One region of the Heyndrickxia acidicola genome, then DNA from elsewhere that is predicted to be linked to it. Evidence: riboswitches for the same ligand, from Rfam matches in the RefSeq annotation. Region 1 holds a riboswitch; each other region holds the start of a gene.

Region 1 (6,895 bases):
TGCCACTCCTGCTTTCATATCCGCAGAACCCCTTCCATACAGCCTGCCTTCTTTTTCATAAGGAGTGAACTGGTCCTTATTTCCACTCACTACATCCACGTGCCCATTTAATACAATCGTCTTCTCTCCCTGACCTGTTTCACACACGAGCATTCGATATCCGTTATTAGTCAAGATTTGAGGATCCAAGCCTTTCTCCTTCAGCCACTCATAGCAAAATTGAACAGCCTCGTTGGCTCCTTCCTTCGTAGAACTATCAATGCTTACAAGATCCTTTAAAAGCTGGTGTAAAGGGTTCATAAGTATAGCCTCCAATTCTTCTATTCATAGATTCTCCCAAAGAACTCCTTAAAAATCTTCACTAATCCTCTGTGACCGTAATCCCGCAAAACATAGAGAGGTTGCCAGTAATTTTTTCTCCTACTCGTAAAAACAACCCGCTTGGCTCACCGCCTATTAAAAAAGATCCGACAAGAAGCTTGCCGGTATAAGGTCCGGTCCAGGTATCGAGTGTATAATCAGGCATTTCTTTATATTCCTGGTAAATTTTTGGCCATTCGCTATACCAATGTTCCGGATCCTCATCCACAACCTTTCGCATCCTGTCAAAAATAACTACCCCGCCGCCTTCTCTGCCGAAAATCGGCTTTTCCACATAAGGAAGGTTCAGTCCTCTAAATGGTTCATTTGAAAAGAAGGTCGGCAAAAAGTATTGCTGAATATCATTCTTTTCAGCTTCGGTAAAGATTCCTTCTTGGGATGCCAGCTCCCAAATGATGCCCATAACGGCTTTGGACTGCATCATAAAAGCCGATGGAGGATTAATAATTTTCACACGCCCATTCGCAATATGGTCCAATAACAGGTTCCCAATGTTTTTGCCGTTTGGATCTTTATCATCCGGAAGATATTCCAGCGGATACAGCCGGTACAAATAATCAATTCGTTCTCCATCTCCATCATATATTCCCGTTTCTGAAACGATAATCTCTTCAAGAGGAATATATCGGGTACGAGCGAGTCCGCTATTTCTCATATTAAACAGGACGGTTTCCCGATCTTCATCATGCCAGCCGTAGGATGTAAAATAAACAGTATCCTGAGAGGTTATTTGATACTCGTATTCAATCTTTCTCCATGCCTTAAAAATAGCTGACTCCAAATGATTGGGTGATGAATAGCCTTGGTCTTCACAAATAATTCTATTGGCTGTGGAAGTCTCTAAATAACCGGTTGGCGTGTCACTGTTCACTTCAATTAGTTTAATGTCGCCATGATTCACCACCAAGTCGAGGCGGGAAAAATAGCTGAAATAACGGCTAAGAATGCTTAACGTATCCCAGGCCTCTGCCGGTATCCCTAATCTGCTTTTTAAAGTTTCACTGCTGAATATTTCATGATAGGCTTTGTTCACTATGTGTCCAATTTTCTTTGTCGCTTCCTGGATGTCATTCCATTGCTTCCTGCCCATTTTATATAGATGAAACGACATATATTGTTCATAGTCATCTTCAAGCTCCGCTGTTCCCCATGTAAAATGTTCTTCTGCCATTTTCTGATTTAGCGCAATCCATTTTTTCATATACTCTTGTTCATTCAGCATCATCCATTATCCCTTCATTTTAGGATCATCATTATGAACCACTTGGCTCCCTGCTGCTTCCAAGTCCCTTAGAACCAGATAAAACATTTTCGCTCGATGTGACAAAGGAAGATTTTATCCTTCCATCTCTTGAAACATACCGACCGGGAATGTAAATAGAGCTGCCGTGATGAGTAGTATCCTCACATTTATCTTCATCTTTTTTATTGCTGGATTTATTGGTTGTTTTTGCTTTTTGGGAAGATGTTGCTTTTTCACAGTCATAATTTTTATAATTATCGCTGGTTACAAGCTGATCATTCGAGCAGGCTGCCAGTAGACTTGTACCGAGCCCCAGTGATGCCACAATTCCTGCTACCTTTTTCTTATTTGCTTTCATTCCTTGACTCCCCTATGTTTTTTTAAAAAATGTTCTTCTATATGTTATAAATTGGCTGTTTCCGTACGGGCTGCTGCTTTACAAACAAAGAATCAATCTGTATTTTCATCCGTCTTCGCGAGCGCTTCACAGGGTAACCACAAAACCTTGGAATTGATCATTCTTTAATGTCAAATCGCAGCAAAGTTTACGAAAAGAGCCTAAATCTTAAACTCATAACTATTACTACGTGCATGGAATGAATTAGGTTTCTATTTTAAGTGAGATTCTTTTTACTTCATATAATATGTTGGCTGAATTAAGTGCCCATCACTTATTCAGTCGGCCAAAGAGTTTTGTAAGGACAAGACAGGCAAAAACAGCCTTCCTTAACCCTTTTTTATTATACATGGAAAGGAGGCTGTTCCGTTTGGATTATTATTTCTGCTCAATGACAGGCTTGCGGTACCCATCATCTATGTGTGTTTCCTGCAGAATTAGATTTTTAAGGAGGTTTCTTTTCAAGTATGCTCTGTTAATCCTGCCTGAAGCTTACCGCGGGCAGTTAGGGAGCCTTCTCGCTGCTTTAGCTTTTCAATGTCTCCCCATAACTCGCTTTTCCTGCAGGAGTCTTGTGCGTCCGTTCATTCAGCATGAGGGCACTTTTAAATCGAGCATTTTCAAAAAATAAAAGGACCGGTACAGAAGCTTGCCTGTCCGGTCCTGAATTAATTAAAAGTCAACTGTTAGATGTTTTCTACATTCGAAATGTCTTCCTGATGAACTAAGAATGGAGAAGCATACTGACCATTTTAATCCATCCGAAAAATGAGAGCCATAACGGAATACTTAAACCAACTGCCCATACCATTCCCTTGGCAAAATTCTCTTCTTCATTAAACATTCGAAGCACCTCTGCAATCAAATTTACCCGAGGCTTAATGAGACGTTTTTTCTATTATAAGCCGGGCATCTATAAAACGTTGTCATAATCACAAGACAAAAAGATAAAAATTAATAACTAATAAAGTCGAAGAATGCCATAAAAAGCATAAAACCTATAAATAATGCTGCTATGCTTATATTTCCTCTCCTTCTATTCTTCCCTTTTTACACATAAATCTACGTGGCAAATGGCTTAAATTCTCAATTCGCACTTTTAGCCTACAGTCCGGGTCTTCCACTTTAGTAATGTAAAGCACAAAAGGGGTCTGACCCCTATTGCGCTTTAAATCACTAAAGCACTCAGCGACCAGTTCGCGGGTAATCCGAAATAGACTGTGTTATATTGGTTTATAAGATAATTTTGGTGAAGGGCAGGATATGACATGCATGTAGCTTCAATTGAAATTCAAGTTTCTTATGCGGATACCGATATGATGGGAGTCATTTACCATGCTAATTATATTAAGTGGCTGGAGCTTGGCAGGACACAATTAATTGAGGATGCAGGCTTTGACTACCTGGAAATGGAGAGGGCAGGCTTTTATGCTCCTATCTACAATTTAGAAATTACATACAAAAAGTCACTCAAGCTTGGAGATAAGGTTGTTGTTAAGACTTGGGTGGACAAGAACCAGGGGCTGAAAACGGTGTATGGCTTTGAAGTGGTGAATGGAGAGGGCGAGGTTTGTGCAGAAGGAACCACCACTCATATTGTGGTGAGAAAAGAGGACTTCAAGCCCATTCAGTTTAAAAAAGCATTCCCTGAATGGTTTCAGAAATATGAAGAAATAAAGAAGCAGTGAGCCCATGCTTGCTGCTTCTTTTTAGGGGTCAGACCCCTTTTACACTTTACTGCATGAAAGCAACTAGAATTAAAGACAATTTCTGATAAGGATACGTTTCCTTTTAAAAAAGTGGATGCTAAAGTTTTTTTTTAGAAAGCAAAGCTTGCAGTCTGGTCTAATTCCAGGACAAACGCTTTTAACAAGTCCTTGGTGGCTGTAAGGTCTGTCACGCTGACCATTTCAACAGGTGAATGTGCATAGCGGGAAGGAATGGATAAAACACCGGTCGGGATTCCTTTATTGGAAAGTGCTACTGCCCCTCCATCTGTACCTATGCCTGGAAACACTTCTAATTGGTAGGGAATTCCGTTTGTTTTAGCAGCTTGTACCAGTAGATTTTTTATCGTTTTATGTACAATTAAACTAAAATCCATCACCTTGATGCCCGTACCATCTCCAAGACGAAGGCTCTGATCCATCGTTTCTTCAGGCGTATCGCTGACAGCTGTAGTATCCACTGCAATGGCAGCATCAGCTTCTAAGCTAGCGGCAGCCGTCTGGGCACCCCTTAGTCCCACTTCCTCCTGTACGGCAAACAAAAAGATCAGTTCCCCTGCAAAGTCCTCTCCCTGCAGTTCATTCAGCAATTGCAAAAGTACAGCACAGCCCGCACGATCATCCAAGGCTTTCGAAATGATGACTTCTTTTCTTTTTGGACCCGTCATCTTCCACTCAGTTCCCCATGTGATGGGCGTTCCAACTTCTATGCCAAGTTCCTGTACCTCTGCTTTCGAGCTGGCACCGATATCCACATAAAGCTGGGAATGCTTGCGGACCTTGGATGGGTCATCAAATTTCACATAGTGGGCAGACATTGTCCCTATCACACCATCCACTATGCCATTCTCTCCAAGCACCTTAACCGGCTTTGCCAGTAAAATCCTGTCGTCATGTCCTCCAAGCTTTTCAAAACGAAGAAGCCCATTTCCTTCAATTTTCTTTACAATAAATCCCACTTCATCCATATGGGCCGTTACAAGCACAGTCGGTCCAGGTTTTGTCCCCTTTTTCCGTGCAATCACATTTCCAATCGAATCAATAACCGCCTCATCTGCTTTCCCTTCAAGATAGTCCTTGATAAAATAGGCTACCTCATGTTCATAGCCGCATGGTCCATTTAGGCTTGTTAGAGTTTTTACCAGCTCAATCATGATTTAATCTCCCTTTCTACTTTGCACAAATGTAAACGTAAAACATTATTGGCGCTGAAAATGATGAATAAAAAATATATATTGTGCAATACAAAATTATATAAAAGGGAAAAAAAGATAGCAAACACTTTTTAAAACATTAAGAAAAATCACTAAAAGGAATAGACAAATAGTTCAAACTTTAATTCTTTAACACACTAAAGGGGTCAGACCCCTTTTATGCTTTAAAGTAAAGAAAGGGTCAGACCCCTTTTTTGCGTTAACGCATAAAAGACTCTTCTCTGAGCCATATGGCTTGGCCACAAAAATTTTTAGGAGAGGTGATTAAATGACGTTTTTTGGGTATGTATTCATTACAAAAGGAGGGGAGAAAAATGGAAAAGAAAGATGTTTTATCACAAAGTGAAGACAAAGCACCTAATTCTGTTGAGGAATTATTCGGGATTGAGCCTGGAATGAGCCTGCAGTCTGTTAATTTCGCCGTAACAGAAACCCCTAATCTTAACGAACGCACCTATAACGATACTTCTGAGGAATAACGGCCTGTAAAAATGGTACAGGCCCTCGGTATACACCCGTCCTGCACCAACTTTGCAGGGCGTTTTTTACTTTTAATCCATGGATCATGCCGATCTCTAAAAGAAATGGCCCTTCGCAAATTAATCACGAAGCGGACAAATCACGGAATTGATCCATTGGAAATAAAGCAGCACTCTATGCGAATGCCAACAAAAAAAACCGTATCTGCCTTCACAAATACAAGTTTTTTTGGAGTGAAATGCGTATTCAATTGTTCATTCTTCCTTTTTCTGGTTTTCCCTGCGTAAAAAGTCCAATACCTCTTCTTTCGTGAGACCCATGGCTTTTGCATCAGCTAGTAATTCAATCCAGTCCTTGTCCAAAACAATTTTCAATGAAACCACTCCATCTCCAAGGTTGTCATTCCTCTAAATGGTCGGTTGCACCACTCACTCCAAACATTCTTTAATCAGGTGCCCAAATTCAGAATGTTTTTCATCGTATCCATCGTCGGATTCATTATATATATATTATAAATCAAAAAGTGCGACACTATCGCTACATAATTTCAACTTTTCCTAAAAATTCAAACAATTTCCTTTTCCCTTTTTGTCGAAAAATGATACCCTCTATTATCCACATATTGTAAACCCATTGATTTATCAACAATTTATAAAATCGCACACACCTTCTTTCATGCAGCATTTTGTCGATAAATTTATTTCATTTTATCTGGAAAATAAATTTTCATATCAAATGGAAAAATTCCATTTTAGTATTAAAAAAGCCTGCCACCAACAGACAGTTGATAACAGGACAGCTTTGTAACATGGCGTTGCAGCCGGCACTGCCGACTATTTTTTAAAAGTGCTGAACAGGACAATGGCTAATGGGGTTACTCCGCACCGCATTAGAGACCTTTATCCTCCTGTTATACCCCTACACTTTTTTTCAATTCAGCTGCGGCAGCAGCTGCATCCTTTGCTGTGCTGATCGCTGTGATGACAGAAACACCGTCTGCGCCTGCCTCGATCACAGAGGCTGCATTTCCCGCATGAATGCCCCCGATTCCCACGATTGGAACTTGAAAGCCTTTTTCACGAAGCATCTCAATCAAGACGGTCCCTCTCTCAGGCTTAGCATCCTCCTTTGTTACCGTAGCAAAAACCGGTCCAATTCCAAAGTAATCAGCGCCGGCTCGCTGGGCAGCCTCAGCCTCTTCAAGAGAGTGGACAGAAACGCCAAGGATACGGTCTCCAATCTTGGCACGGACTGCTTCTGCGGGCTCATCCTCCTGGCCAATGTGCACCCCATCTGCCTCTAATTCAATGGCCAATTCAATATCATCATTGATAATGAAAGGAATGCCATGCTCTTTGCATATAGATTGAAGGCGCATAGCAAGAGAACGTTTTTCCTTTCCTGCCAATGCATTCAAGCCTTTTTCCCTGAATTGAAATAAGGTGATACCTCC
Region 2 (3,964 bases), 1.2 Mb from region 1:
AAAGAACCAACCGTTTCTCAAAAGGTGCGGCATAACATTTTTTAGTGTACAAACTGGCAGCAAGCATCACAAATGGGGATCTTTTTCTACTAAAACCAATAAGCATTCCTTTTAATTTTGACGGCGGACATACACCATTTTAAAACAATAGAGCAGCATGTCTTTTAAAAAACCTTAAACTTTGCAAGGTAAAATTGGGTAAAGTGACCAGTACAACTAAGGCATTACACCATATAATGATATCGTATCAAAGATAAATTCGAGGAGGAAAAAAATATGCATTATGATAATTTAGGCTATAGCAACGTAGGAATGGGTGGCTTTAGTAATGTGGGATTTGGTCATAGCAATGTGGGATTCGCTCCTAGTAATGTAGGATTTGGCGGGTATGGCCACATGGGAGTACCAGGATGCCATATGCCTGTTGAAGAGTGTCCGCCGACAGTTATGCCAACTCAATTTGACCCAGGATGTGTTTCTCCACCTAGAGAATATGTGAAAACAAATGTTATAAATAAAGTAGTTGCACACGTCCATCCAACTCATACTACTAATGTTAACAGACACGTTATTCATCACGAGCACTATTTCCCTCACACTGAATCTTGTGTAAATGAATGCTGCGAAACACACTCCATGTGTGGAGCACCAGTAAATCCTTGCTGCGGAGGACCAGTGCCATACGGACCAGGGTTTGGCCACGGACACGGCTTCGGCTGGGGACATGGTTGCTGCTAAATTTTAATAGAACAGCACAGGGGCTGTGAGCAATCACCCCTTGTGCTTTTTGATGTTGTTGAAGCTGCTCGTTTTCAGCTCATTCGTGTGAAACAGTGTTTAACACGAATGAGCTGAAAAACAACAGCGTTCTATAACAGAGCCTCAAAAAAAGACATCCAGTCAAGATGCCACAATCGTTTTAATGCAAAGTCGGAAGACAGGATTCGAACCTGCGACCCCTAGTCCCCCATACTAGTGCTCTACCAAGCTGAGCTATCCCTATATAACTTAGTATTCAAATTAATTTAATTATATACAATACTATCCAGGGTCACAAAACCTTATAAAAAAATGAACATAACAGTTGTATAAGAACATACTTTCGCATAAACTAAAGCTAAATAACTAACTAATTATCCAGGAGTGTTCAAATTGGAGCTAAACATTCGAGTACTGGTGGTTATTGAAGGCAGTCGATCTCTTCACTTTGGACGTTTTAAAGTGAATGACCTCACTTTCCCGCTGAATTCCCATGAGGAAGCTGCCCGCTATGGTTACCAGGTGTATCAAAGAATTAAATATGAAACCGGCTACCGGAAAACAGAGTTGCTAAATGCCACATACAATGGAGAACATGATATTACAGACCTCGTAAAAGAAGTGGAAAGACAATTATTGAAATGACTATAAGCGCCTTTTGTTTTTTGTTATACATTTCTGGACATGTTCTGGCCTCCATGTGGAGATGGCTTTACATAAGGGATACCCGCCTATACGCCTTGCAGCTTAGTTGAATACACTAACTCAAACAGGAATTTTATAAAGGATGGTTGATTATGCCGGCTTTTTTAGGAGGCGTTCAAATCTTGAATGTCAGCGGAACCGCTGGGGTCCATTTCGGAGACTCCGCCTACCTCTCCCCTAAATCATCAAGCTTAACTACAAATGGAGCAGGCGGCGGAAATGAAGGGGCTTTTGTTACAAGCAACAATTGCGTCAGCACAAATAATACTATTGATACAAGTATTGCGGAACAGCCAATTACAGCAAACAATTAGTGCAGTGTATGGAATGGCAAAAACTTTTTAGCCGAGAGCAGTTTTTGCCTTCTTCATCAAAATGCTGCCTCATTATTCTTTCGTAATAATTTCGCCTTTTTATTCGCTTCTCGTCTAATACATAAACATTAAGTTTACTTATTCGTTATACAATACACCTTATATTAAATTCATTAAAATAAATCCTAAAAATCATTCATTTAACGCTAATACTTTTTACTTTTTCTGCCGATATAATGTGTAAATCATTAACATTTCTTACAAATAGGAGCAGCGGCAATGCTAAAAATACTTTTACCAAAAGACCTAGTTGATGAAATTGAGCAATTAAGGCATTCCATGATGGTTTTAGGACTTCAGAAAGGGCTCAATGATCCTGAAACGATAAAAACCAGCCAAGAATTAGATAAACTAATAAATTTAACGTTGAGAAACGGTTTAGAAGCATCTTAATGTGCTTCTTTTTTTGTAATTTCTCTTAACTGACCAAGTCCGTTTTTAAAAAAACCAGCATTTTTTCCCCAATAAATATGATAAAGCCAACAATCACATGTTGGCTTTTAAACTAAATGTATTATTGGACAAGCATTTTCAATCTATTATTTGCTACCCTTGATTCCATTGATGACTCGGTTAAAATTTGAAGCATCATATTTTTATTGGCCATCTTCTTCAAGGTGAAAAAAACCGTTGGCTTATACTCTTTAATAATCGTCATAATTTCAACAATTGGCAGGGGATCTTTAATGCTGATCTTCAAAAAATCCCTGAGAAAACTTAAAAATTCAGCGGCATTTTTAGAACGATCCGGATACTTTTCTAATAAGTCGTAAAATCTCCTTATCCAGCTCTTTAGTTCTCCATGTTCTTCACCCATGTACATTACCTCCACATAAATTTAACCAAATGCGGACAGTACCGATTTGGCGGCCTGGCAATCATTGCTCATAATCGAGCTTTAGACCCATGGCTTTGCGTCCTAATCTTTCGATTAGTTTGCCTTTTTCAAATTAGGGCATTATTATTAACCCACTTTATTATCTAATTTTTATTACTAGATTTCAAGATTATTCAGTGTAAATAGTCACGGTTTTGCAAAATGTTAAGGTAAGATTAACAGAGCCTAAGGGGAAAAGCTTCGACTCAAGTGAATTTTTTGTGGTGACCGGAGAGTAATTAACTGGTAAATCGAACAGAATAAAGCATTTTTCAGAAAAACTTAAACAGTATAATATTATCTAAGTTGAAAATCAATGATTTTGACAACTTCGTGAACGTTCCCTTGAATTAATATTATCTTAATAAAGCTATGTAATAATAAAAGCCTAATAACATTTTGTGATTAGGAGTGTTTTAAATGACTATTTTATTTGAAACAGTCAAATTAAAAAACCAAATTATTCAATTACGAAAAAAACTAATAAATGTGACGAAAAAGAAGGGTTCAAACCATCCAGAAACCATAAAATATAGCAGAGATTTAAATAAGCTTATTGATCAATTTCAATCCTTAACCTTAAATTAAGCTAAAAACATATAAAGCCCGGGTTGTTTACGTTGTTCCTGATGCCATCGGGCTTTTTCTTTTGGACATCTTTCAAGACACCTTTCAAATGTGGATATTCCGACACTAAAAATAACTAGTTTAGATGGTATTGCAATCCTTCTGAACGTCTTTTTTTCATATGTACAAAATACATCGCATTACATCTAAAGCTATTACAAAGTTCCTACCTTAAACGATTGGTTAAGCAATTAAAGAGACGAAAGGTATAATCGGTCCAACATACGGTCTAAGGTGCCGTTATAATAGCCAGTTAGACTCCGTAAGTATTTACGGTTACTCGCCTGAAAAGTCGCTTTAATTGCCTGTAAACTGGCTTGTAGAAGGTCATTCATATCGAATGCACGTTTAAGGTAAGACTTATGAGCTAACCAAATGCCATAAATCCTGTTCGTTAGCTTAAAGTCCTCTACATGGCTATTTACAAGCAATTTAAAACGAGCATATGTCGAAGTAAAAGTTTGGATGTTAGCAGAATACGTATTATTTATAATTGTTTTTGAGTTTATGGGATTTTGTGAGCTTTTTGGTGTGACAGACTTTTGTTTTTCCGGTGTGGCAAGCCCATCATCCTCTAATTGAGCTGGCAGTATTTTGATAAGGTTGCTCGTTTGCCGACGAT
Region 3 (6,895 bases), 2.5 Mb from region 1:
TCGTAAGTGGAGTTGAGGTGCAATAATGCCCATTAGAAATTCTTTAAATAACTTTGGAATTACTGGAGATACAAATTTAGCACCTTCTAATATTAAAAAAGATGTAATGATTGAGGGAGTAATAGGAAATAAATTACTATATGGCACTAATGACAAAGTGTCCCTTACAGCTACACAACAAAATGCGCCTATTATTAAATATCCGGGATATTCGAATGCGAATTCTCAAATGTATATATTAGGAGAAGATAATTCTTATATTTATCTTAGAACTGGAAACGGTACTTATTATTTAACAATATATAACAAGCTAACTGGAACAGTTAAAAACTCTACTGACCAACTACCAACTTCATATTTAGCTAAAATAACCTCTAATAATGACGGTTATGTGTATATGTATTTTGGTACCAGTCAAACGATTAAAAAGATTAATTGTAGTACAGGGGCAACTGTATGGACGTATTCAACAAATTACGCTTTCAATGGTGACTATAATTTAAAATATTATAATGGTTATCTATATGTTATTTATACATCAAGTTCAAGTGGTGTAATTTATGAAAAAATAGACCCGTCCGCTGGTACAAGAATATCCATATCAAGTTTAATTTCTCAAACAGGATCCCAGTCGATTATTCTTGATAAATATTTCTATACGTTTTATAGCGGAACAGTTTATCAGTTTGATATTACAACAGGTTCCCAAGTAGCAACGTGGATAGGTCTTGCTAGCAATGTTTCTGCTATTGATTATTTGAACCAAGTATATTTTAGTAACACTGCTACATCTGTGATCGCTTTTAACTATTCAAAAGTTCAGCAATGGACCTATGCATTAACTTTTCCTTATGCACCTTCGCCATTTGTGATTATGAGAAATGGGTATTTCTGTAATGATTACCAAAATGGTAATAACATTAAACTGAATATAAATGGAACTTTAGCTTATAAACAGACTTGTCCCGTAGCATCAAATTGGGGAACGGATACAACCCGTTTTTTCTATATGTATGATACAGACGGAATTATAATAGTTTGGCAAATAACCGTTTCAAGTAACACCTACAACAACTTAGGTCAATATTTTGAAAGTGTCACACTATCATAGGAGGTTTTAACATGAGTATTTTTATTCAATATGAAAAAGAAAGCGACACAAAAGCAAGGGTGACTTTACAGCACTATGAACCGGCCTCCTTACCACCTGAAATCCTAGCGATCGGGGAATTGGTTGATTCCATCCCACATCCAAACCCGCAACCTGGACAGTCACCTGTTTTATATTTCAATCCAACGGATAAAACATTTTCTTATGAATACGTTGATACTCCACCAACACCTGAAGAGCAACTAAAAGCTTTACAAGACCAACTTAAAACAGCAGATCAAAAATACAAAGAACTAGATTTAACTACAGCTGCACTTGCAGATGTTCGAAATGCAAAGATGGTCCAACTAGATGAAGCATGTAATAATACGATTGTAGCCGGTTTTGACGCAACGGTTAATGGCACTTCATATAAGTTCTCTTGTTCACTAGCTGCCCAAGCAAATTTCCAAGGGACAGATACTCTTTTCAAGGATGGGGCAATCACTCAAGCTGAATGGACAGTAATAAACACTAATACAGGTAAAACCGAACGAATCAACATAGATCAGACAACATTTAACACTTTAAAGCTCCAAGTTTTCCAACATATAAACTCAAACATTAGCAAACTCAGAAACACATTACAGCCACAAGTGGAAGAAGCTACTACAAATGCAGATGTAGATAAAATAAATTGGTAAAGGAAGGAGGGGTGAAACCATGTTTCAGCCTTTTAATTTTGTCTTTTACCGGGGGAATTCGTGGATTTCTAGGATTATTAAGCTTTTTACCAAAGGACAATATAGCCATGTTGCCTTAATGCTGGACCATATTCATATTCTCCAGACGGATTATAAAACTCCGGTTAGCATCCAGCATTTTAACTACAAGAGCAAAAGCTATGACGTTTACGAATTGGCCATAGAGCTTACCGAACAACAAAAAAAGCTGCTTATTGATTATATAAAAGTAAATCTAAGCGATAAGTACGATTGGAAGTATATTATTACAAGGGCTTTAAACATTTTATTTGGTACTCCTGTAATTAAGTCTAAGGGACAGGTAAACTGTGATGAGTTGATTGTTGATGGGTTTCGTGAAAAGCTGGGGATTGATTTATTGGACCCAACAGTTTTGCTTTCACCTACTTCACTTTCAACCAGTAGATATTTGAAAAAGCTAACAGCAGAGTAGGACGCTCTGATTCAAGAACAAGCATATTTATCGAATCACTCAAGCATTGATAATTTGTGCCGATATTAATGTAGGATAATTTCCCTATTGAAAAAGGCAAACTAATCGAAAGGTTAGGACGCAAAGCTATGGGTCTAAAACTCTAATGGAGTAATGATTGCCAGGCTGCCAAATCGGTACAACCCGCATTTGGTTAAAATTTTGTGTGGAGGAATGTACATGGGTGAAAATAATCAAGAATTAAAGAATAGCATAAGAAAATTCAACTGTTTATTAGAAGGGCAACCGGACAACTCTAATTCTGTGGTTGAATTTATATCATTTCTAAGATATTTTTTAAGAATAAAGGCAAAGGATCCAATACCTACAATTGAAGTTATGACATTAATTAAAGAGTATAAGCCCATAGTTTTTAATATCTTAAAACAAATGTCTAAAAAAAATGATAGGCTAAGATTTCTAACAGAATTATCAATGGGGTTAACCTTAGCTGAAGAGAGATTGAATAAAATTATCCATTAAAAATCATTATGCATCTTTAAATAGAAGGTGTATTTTTATGTCTAAATATAGATCGGAATCACAAAGCTTAAAATTAAAATAATATTGAAACCTATGATTAAAAAACTATAATAAAATGGTATATAGTAACCAAACCCTAATTTGAAAAAGGCAAACTAATCGAAAGGTTAGGACGCAAAGCCATGGGTCTAAAACTCTTATGAGTAATGATTGCCAGGCCGCCAAATCGGTACTATCCGCATTTGGTTAAATATATGTGGAGGTAATGAACATGGGTGAAAATCAAAAATTAAAGATGAGTATTAAGAATCTTTACAATTTGCTAGAGGAATATCCAGACGAATCAACTTCTGCTTGTGAATTTTTAAACTTTCTAAGATCTTTTTTAAGAATAAGCGCAAATCCATTACCTATAAAGGAAGTTATGACATTGATTAAAGAGAATAAACCAACAGTACTTTTTACATTAAAAAAGATGTCAAATACCAATATGATGGTAAGAATCCTAACAGGATTATCAACGGATATGGATATAAGAGTGGCAGAATACAGATTGAGAAAAATAATTAAATAAATATTAGTAGACAAATCAGCACCTTTGAAAAGAAGGTGTATTTTTTATGCTCTAAGAGGAGCAAGGGGGTCAGACATGGGTGAAATGACAATGGAGCAAAGGGTTGCAGAGCATGAGAAACGCATTCAGGATCTCGAAAAGAGTTATGGGGAAATGAAAAATGAGATGCTTACGGTACGTACAAGCCAGCTAGAGATTCACAATGCTCTGCTTACAGAAAGCAAGGAGCAAAAATCATTAATTAATAAACAGCGTCAGGAGCAAGATGATCTTCTAAACCAGCTTATTGCTCATACGCTTGGAATAAAAAAAACAAGTCAATCTAAACGTTGGGAACTTGCTCTTTCTGCCATTGGTGGAGGGGGCATTTTATATTTATTAATTCAAACAACAATTCAACTACTAAAACAATAGGAGTGATTTCTAATGATGAAATACTTATCTAATCTTAACTGGTGGAAGCAATTATCCTTAAATGCATTAACTCTTTTAACAGCCCTATTAGCAGCCTTAACAACAGCGCACATTCATGTCAATTGGTTTACAAGTGACACTGTAAATGTGATTGCTCAGTTTATAATTGCCTTTGGTATTTTCTTTGTTGGCTCTTGTGCCGGTTTAATAAATACTTATTTAACTATAAAAAGCAAAGAAAAGGCTGCTAAAGTTGCTGAACAACATCAGAAAGAACAAGAAGCAGCTGCAGTCGCAAAAGTGGAAGCAGCAAAACAAATTGTAGCTTCTGCAGGCAACACTCAACCTTCTACTGAAGGTCCTGTCACAGTAATCCCAGTACATAGCAATTAAATAAAGGGGGATGAATTAATTGAAAAAAATAAATAAATTTACAGCTGGGCTAGTCCTTATATTCGGACTAGCTTTTTCTTTTGGATCTTATGCCCATGCAAGCAGCACTCCAGACGTCGATTTTATTGACGTTAGCCATCATAATAATGAAGATGGTTTACCGCTTGCTTTCTATCAGACTATTAAGGCTGGAGGTATCGGCGGGGTAGTTGTAAAGGTATCAGAAGGTTCATATTATGTGGATCCTGCAGCATCCGTCAACATTGCAAATGCAAAACAAGCAGGATTAATCGTAAATGCATATCATTTTGCCAGGTTCACTAGTAAACCTTCAGCAAAGACCGAAGCTGATTGGTTTGATAAAAAATTGCAATTAGTCGGATTTGATAAGAAAAAGGATGGATATGTTGTTGTTGATGTAGAGGCAGATACTCTCTCGAGTAACCCTGCTGCCCTTACAGAATATACGAATACATTCATTACAGAGATGAAAAACCTGGGCTATTCTCGAATGGATCTATATACTGGTTCATCTTTTTATAACAACCGATTAAAGCCACAATCCTTAAACGTTTCTAAACCATGGCTAGCATCTTATCCGGGAAATCCAGTTAAAAACCAACCTACTGCAAAGTTTAGTAATGGTAAGGGGGCGTGGCAGTGGTCCCAGAATTACCGGTTTATCGGAATGGCCAACTACGGTTATTTCGATGTAAGCGAGGATTATGCCGGGAAGTATACTGTTAAGACTGCAGCTACTCAAAAGGTGACGAAGTCCGTAGGGACCATCCAAAGTGTTTCACTTGTAAACTATATGAAGTCCAAGCACATGGACGCTTCTTATTCAAATCGTTCCAAGCTTTCCAAGTCTTACGGTATAACCAACTACCAAGGGACGTCAGCACAGAATTTAGCTTTACTTTCCAAATTGAAAAGTGGAGTTAAGCCAGCAAAGACAAATACGTCTAATAGCAAGCTTACTTCGCAGCCTATAGTAAAAAAGCTAACTACAAAAACGTATACAGTCAAAAAGGGTGATACTCTTAGTGGAATTGCCCAAAAGTATCAATTAACAGTGTCCGAGGTGAAAATCATCAATAAACTGAAATCAAATATTATTTTTCCAAAACAAAAGTTGCAGATAGAGTAGGTATAATCTATTGGTTTTTGGGGATAATTAATGTGAATCATTTTGCACAAATAGCCCTTATTGTATAAGGGCTATTTGTGCGAAATTGAACGATGTAAAACAATTAATTTTCCATTAAAAAGGAACATATTTATACTGTTTGCAATTTCTAGATAAACATCATGCTTTTCAAACAGTGAAAATTAACTAGGGGGTCTAAAAAAATTGCTTTAGACCAATTATCGACATGTAATTTTATAGAAATTAAGTATAATGGTGATAGCACTAATTTTAGGGAAATTTGAGGATGAGAGGTAAACAAATGATAAAATCCTTTAGAATTAAAAAATTCAAACAGTTTGAAGATATTCAATTTGAAAACCTAAACAAGATTAACATTTTTTTAGGTAGTAACAATGCAGGAAAAACCACGATTTTAGAATCAATCTTTTCGTTTGTAAGTGGTGGGAATGTAAATTCATATGTCAGCAATATATTAGCACGTAGGGCTAATAATATAACCGGTATATATGATTTTACCGAGAGGGTATTAGGCTTGCCTTATAACAATAACGAAAAACCTTTTAACTTTAGTTTTTCTGCGACTCATGATAATCAAGAAACAACCGTAGATCATATTTTTGAGCCGTATAGTATATTTGCAGATTTTAAACCTCAATTAATGGGTAGTTTTGGTAATGAACAAATTGAAAGTAACATTCAAATGAACCAAATTAACTTAGGTCACATAAATATTGCTTTGCAAGGAAACCAATCAAATCAGAAAATCGGTAAGTGGAATGTTAAAATAAATAATAATTTAGTAAAAAGTGTGGATTTAGGATTCCCCCCATTTTTTCCTGAACTTCAAAGTGACCCACTAATGTTAGGTAGGTTCGTGGATATACTTACTCATCGTGATCAACTTGAGAATACAAAGATATATTCATTCTTAAAACGCAATGGGATTATGGGTGACTTTCTGGAGGAGTTAAAAAGTTCATTTCCGAATATAGATGGTATAGATTCAATACCATACCCTGATGGAACTTCTTCACCAGTTTCTTTTAAAGTAAAAAATAAAGGGTTGCTGCCAATGTATAATTTCGGTGATGGTGTTCAACGCTGGTATAATATACTTGGAGGATTAATCTTGTATCAAAACGCTGTCCATTGTATAGAGGAAGTTGATGCAACTTTCCATCCTACGGCACAGAGACAGTTGTCAAAAAACTTGTATAAGTATGCAAAAAAATATAACAACCAGTTATTTTTAACTTCTCACAGCATTGAGTTTATAGATAATCTTCTACAGTCCATTTATGAAGATGATAGCACCTTGAATGGAGAAGATATAGTTAGAATAATAACTATAAAAAATGATGTCCCTAATAATAAAGTTTTTACGCGTGTCTTAACAGGTAAAGAAGCATACGAAACAAGAGAAAAATACCAATTGGAGTTAAGATAAACGATGAAGTATATAATTTTATGCGAAGGAAAAACAGATTCCATTTTGTTATCTTACTATTTAATTAAAGTCCAAAACTGGGTTTTTTATAAAAAGAATGAAAAG

What was found. A riboswitch is a leader RNA that binds a small molecule or an ion and turns the genes downstream of it on or off. The one in region 1 is predicted to bind cyclic di-GMP.
Region 2: another riboswitch for cyclic di-GMP. It lies ahead of A5N88_RS13590 (hypothetical protein); the one in region 1 lies ahead of A5N88_RS24485 (anti-repressor SinI family protein).
Region 3: another riboswitch for cyclic di-GMP. It lies ahead of A5N88_RS07325 (hypothetical protein); the one in region 1 lies ahead of A5N88_RS24485 (anti-repressor SinI family protein).

What each region holds. Positions count from the first base shown of each region.
Region 1 is NZ_KV440953.1:4,048,364-4,055,258, reverse strand. It holds gene A5N88_RS18920 (M20 family metallopeptidase) at 1-300, opposite strand, end outside; gene A5N88_RS18915 (glutathionylspermidine synthase family protein) at 362-1,606, opposite strand; gene A5N88_RS18910 (hypothetical protein) at 1,635-1,982, opposite strand; gene A5N88_RS18905 (acyl-CoA thioesterase) at 3,290-3,709, shown strand; gene A5N88_RS18900 (M42 family metallopeptidase) at 3,841-4,902, opposite strand; gene A5N88_RS25115 (hypothetical protein) at 5,277-5,441, shown strand; gene A5N88_RS24485 (anti-repressor SinI family protein) at 5,697-5,816, opposite strand; cyclic di-GMP riboswitch class II at 5,847-5,936, opposite strand; gene thiE (thiamine phosphate synthase) at 6,353-6,895, opposite strand, start outside.
Region 2 is NZ_KV440953.1:2,895,172-2,899,135, forward strand. It holds gene A5N88_RS13570 (CotD family spore coat protein) at 277-738, shown strand; tRNA gene A5N88_RS13575 (tRNA-Pro) at 932-1,000, opposite strand; gene A5N88_RS13580 (hypothetical protein) at 1,153-1,404, shown strand; gene A5N88_RS13585 (spore germination protein) at 1,557-1,778, shown strand; gene A5N88_RS24420 (aspartyl-phosphate phosphatase Spo0E family protein) at 2,058-2,231, shown strand; gene A5N88_RS13590 (hypothetical protein) at 2,353-2,655, opposite strand; cyclic di-GMP riboswitch class I at 2,701-2,789, opposite strand; gene A5N88_RS24425 (aspartyl-phosphate phosphatase Spo0E family protein) at 3,136-3,303, shown strand; gene A5N88_RS13595 (hypothetical protein) at 3,534-3,964, opposite strand, start outside.
Region 3 is NZ_KV440953.1:1,568,103-1,574,997, reverse strand. It holds gene A5N88_RS07345 (hypothetical protein) at 1-26, shown strand, start outside; gene A5N88_RS07340 (PQQ-binding-like beta-propeller repeat protein) at 26-1,111, shown strand; gene A5N88_RS07335 (DUF4376 domain-containing protein) at 1,123-1,794, shown strand; gene A5N88_RS07330 (hypothetical protein) at 1,814-2,287, shown strand; cyclic di-GMP riboswitch class I at 2,373-2,460, shown strand; gene A5N88_RS07325 (hypothetical protein) at 2,507-2,809, shown strand; cyclic di-GMP riboswitch class I at 2,949-3,035, shown strand; gene A5N88_RS07320 (hypothetical protein) at 3,081-3,383, shown strand; gene A5N88_RS07315 (hypothetical protein) at 3,459-3,797, shown strand; gene A5N88_RS07310 (hypothetical protein) at 3,810-4,190, shown strand; gene A5N88_RS07305 (GH25 family lysozyme) at 4,210-5,340, shown strand; gene A5N88_RS07300 (AAA family ATPase) at 5,627-6,790, shown strand; gene A5N88_RS07295 (DUF3226 domain-containing protein) at 6,794-6,895, shown strand, end outside.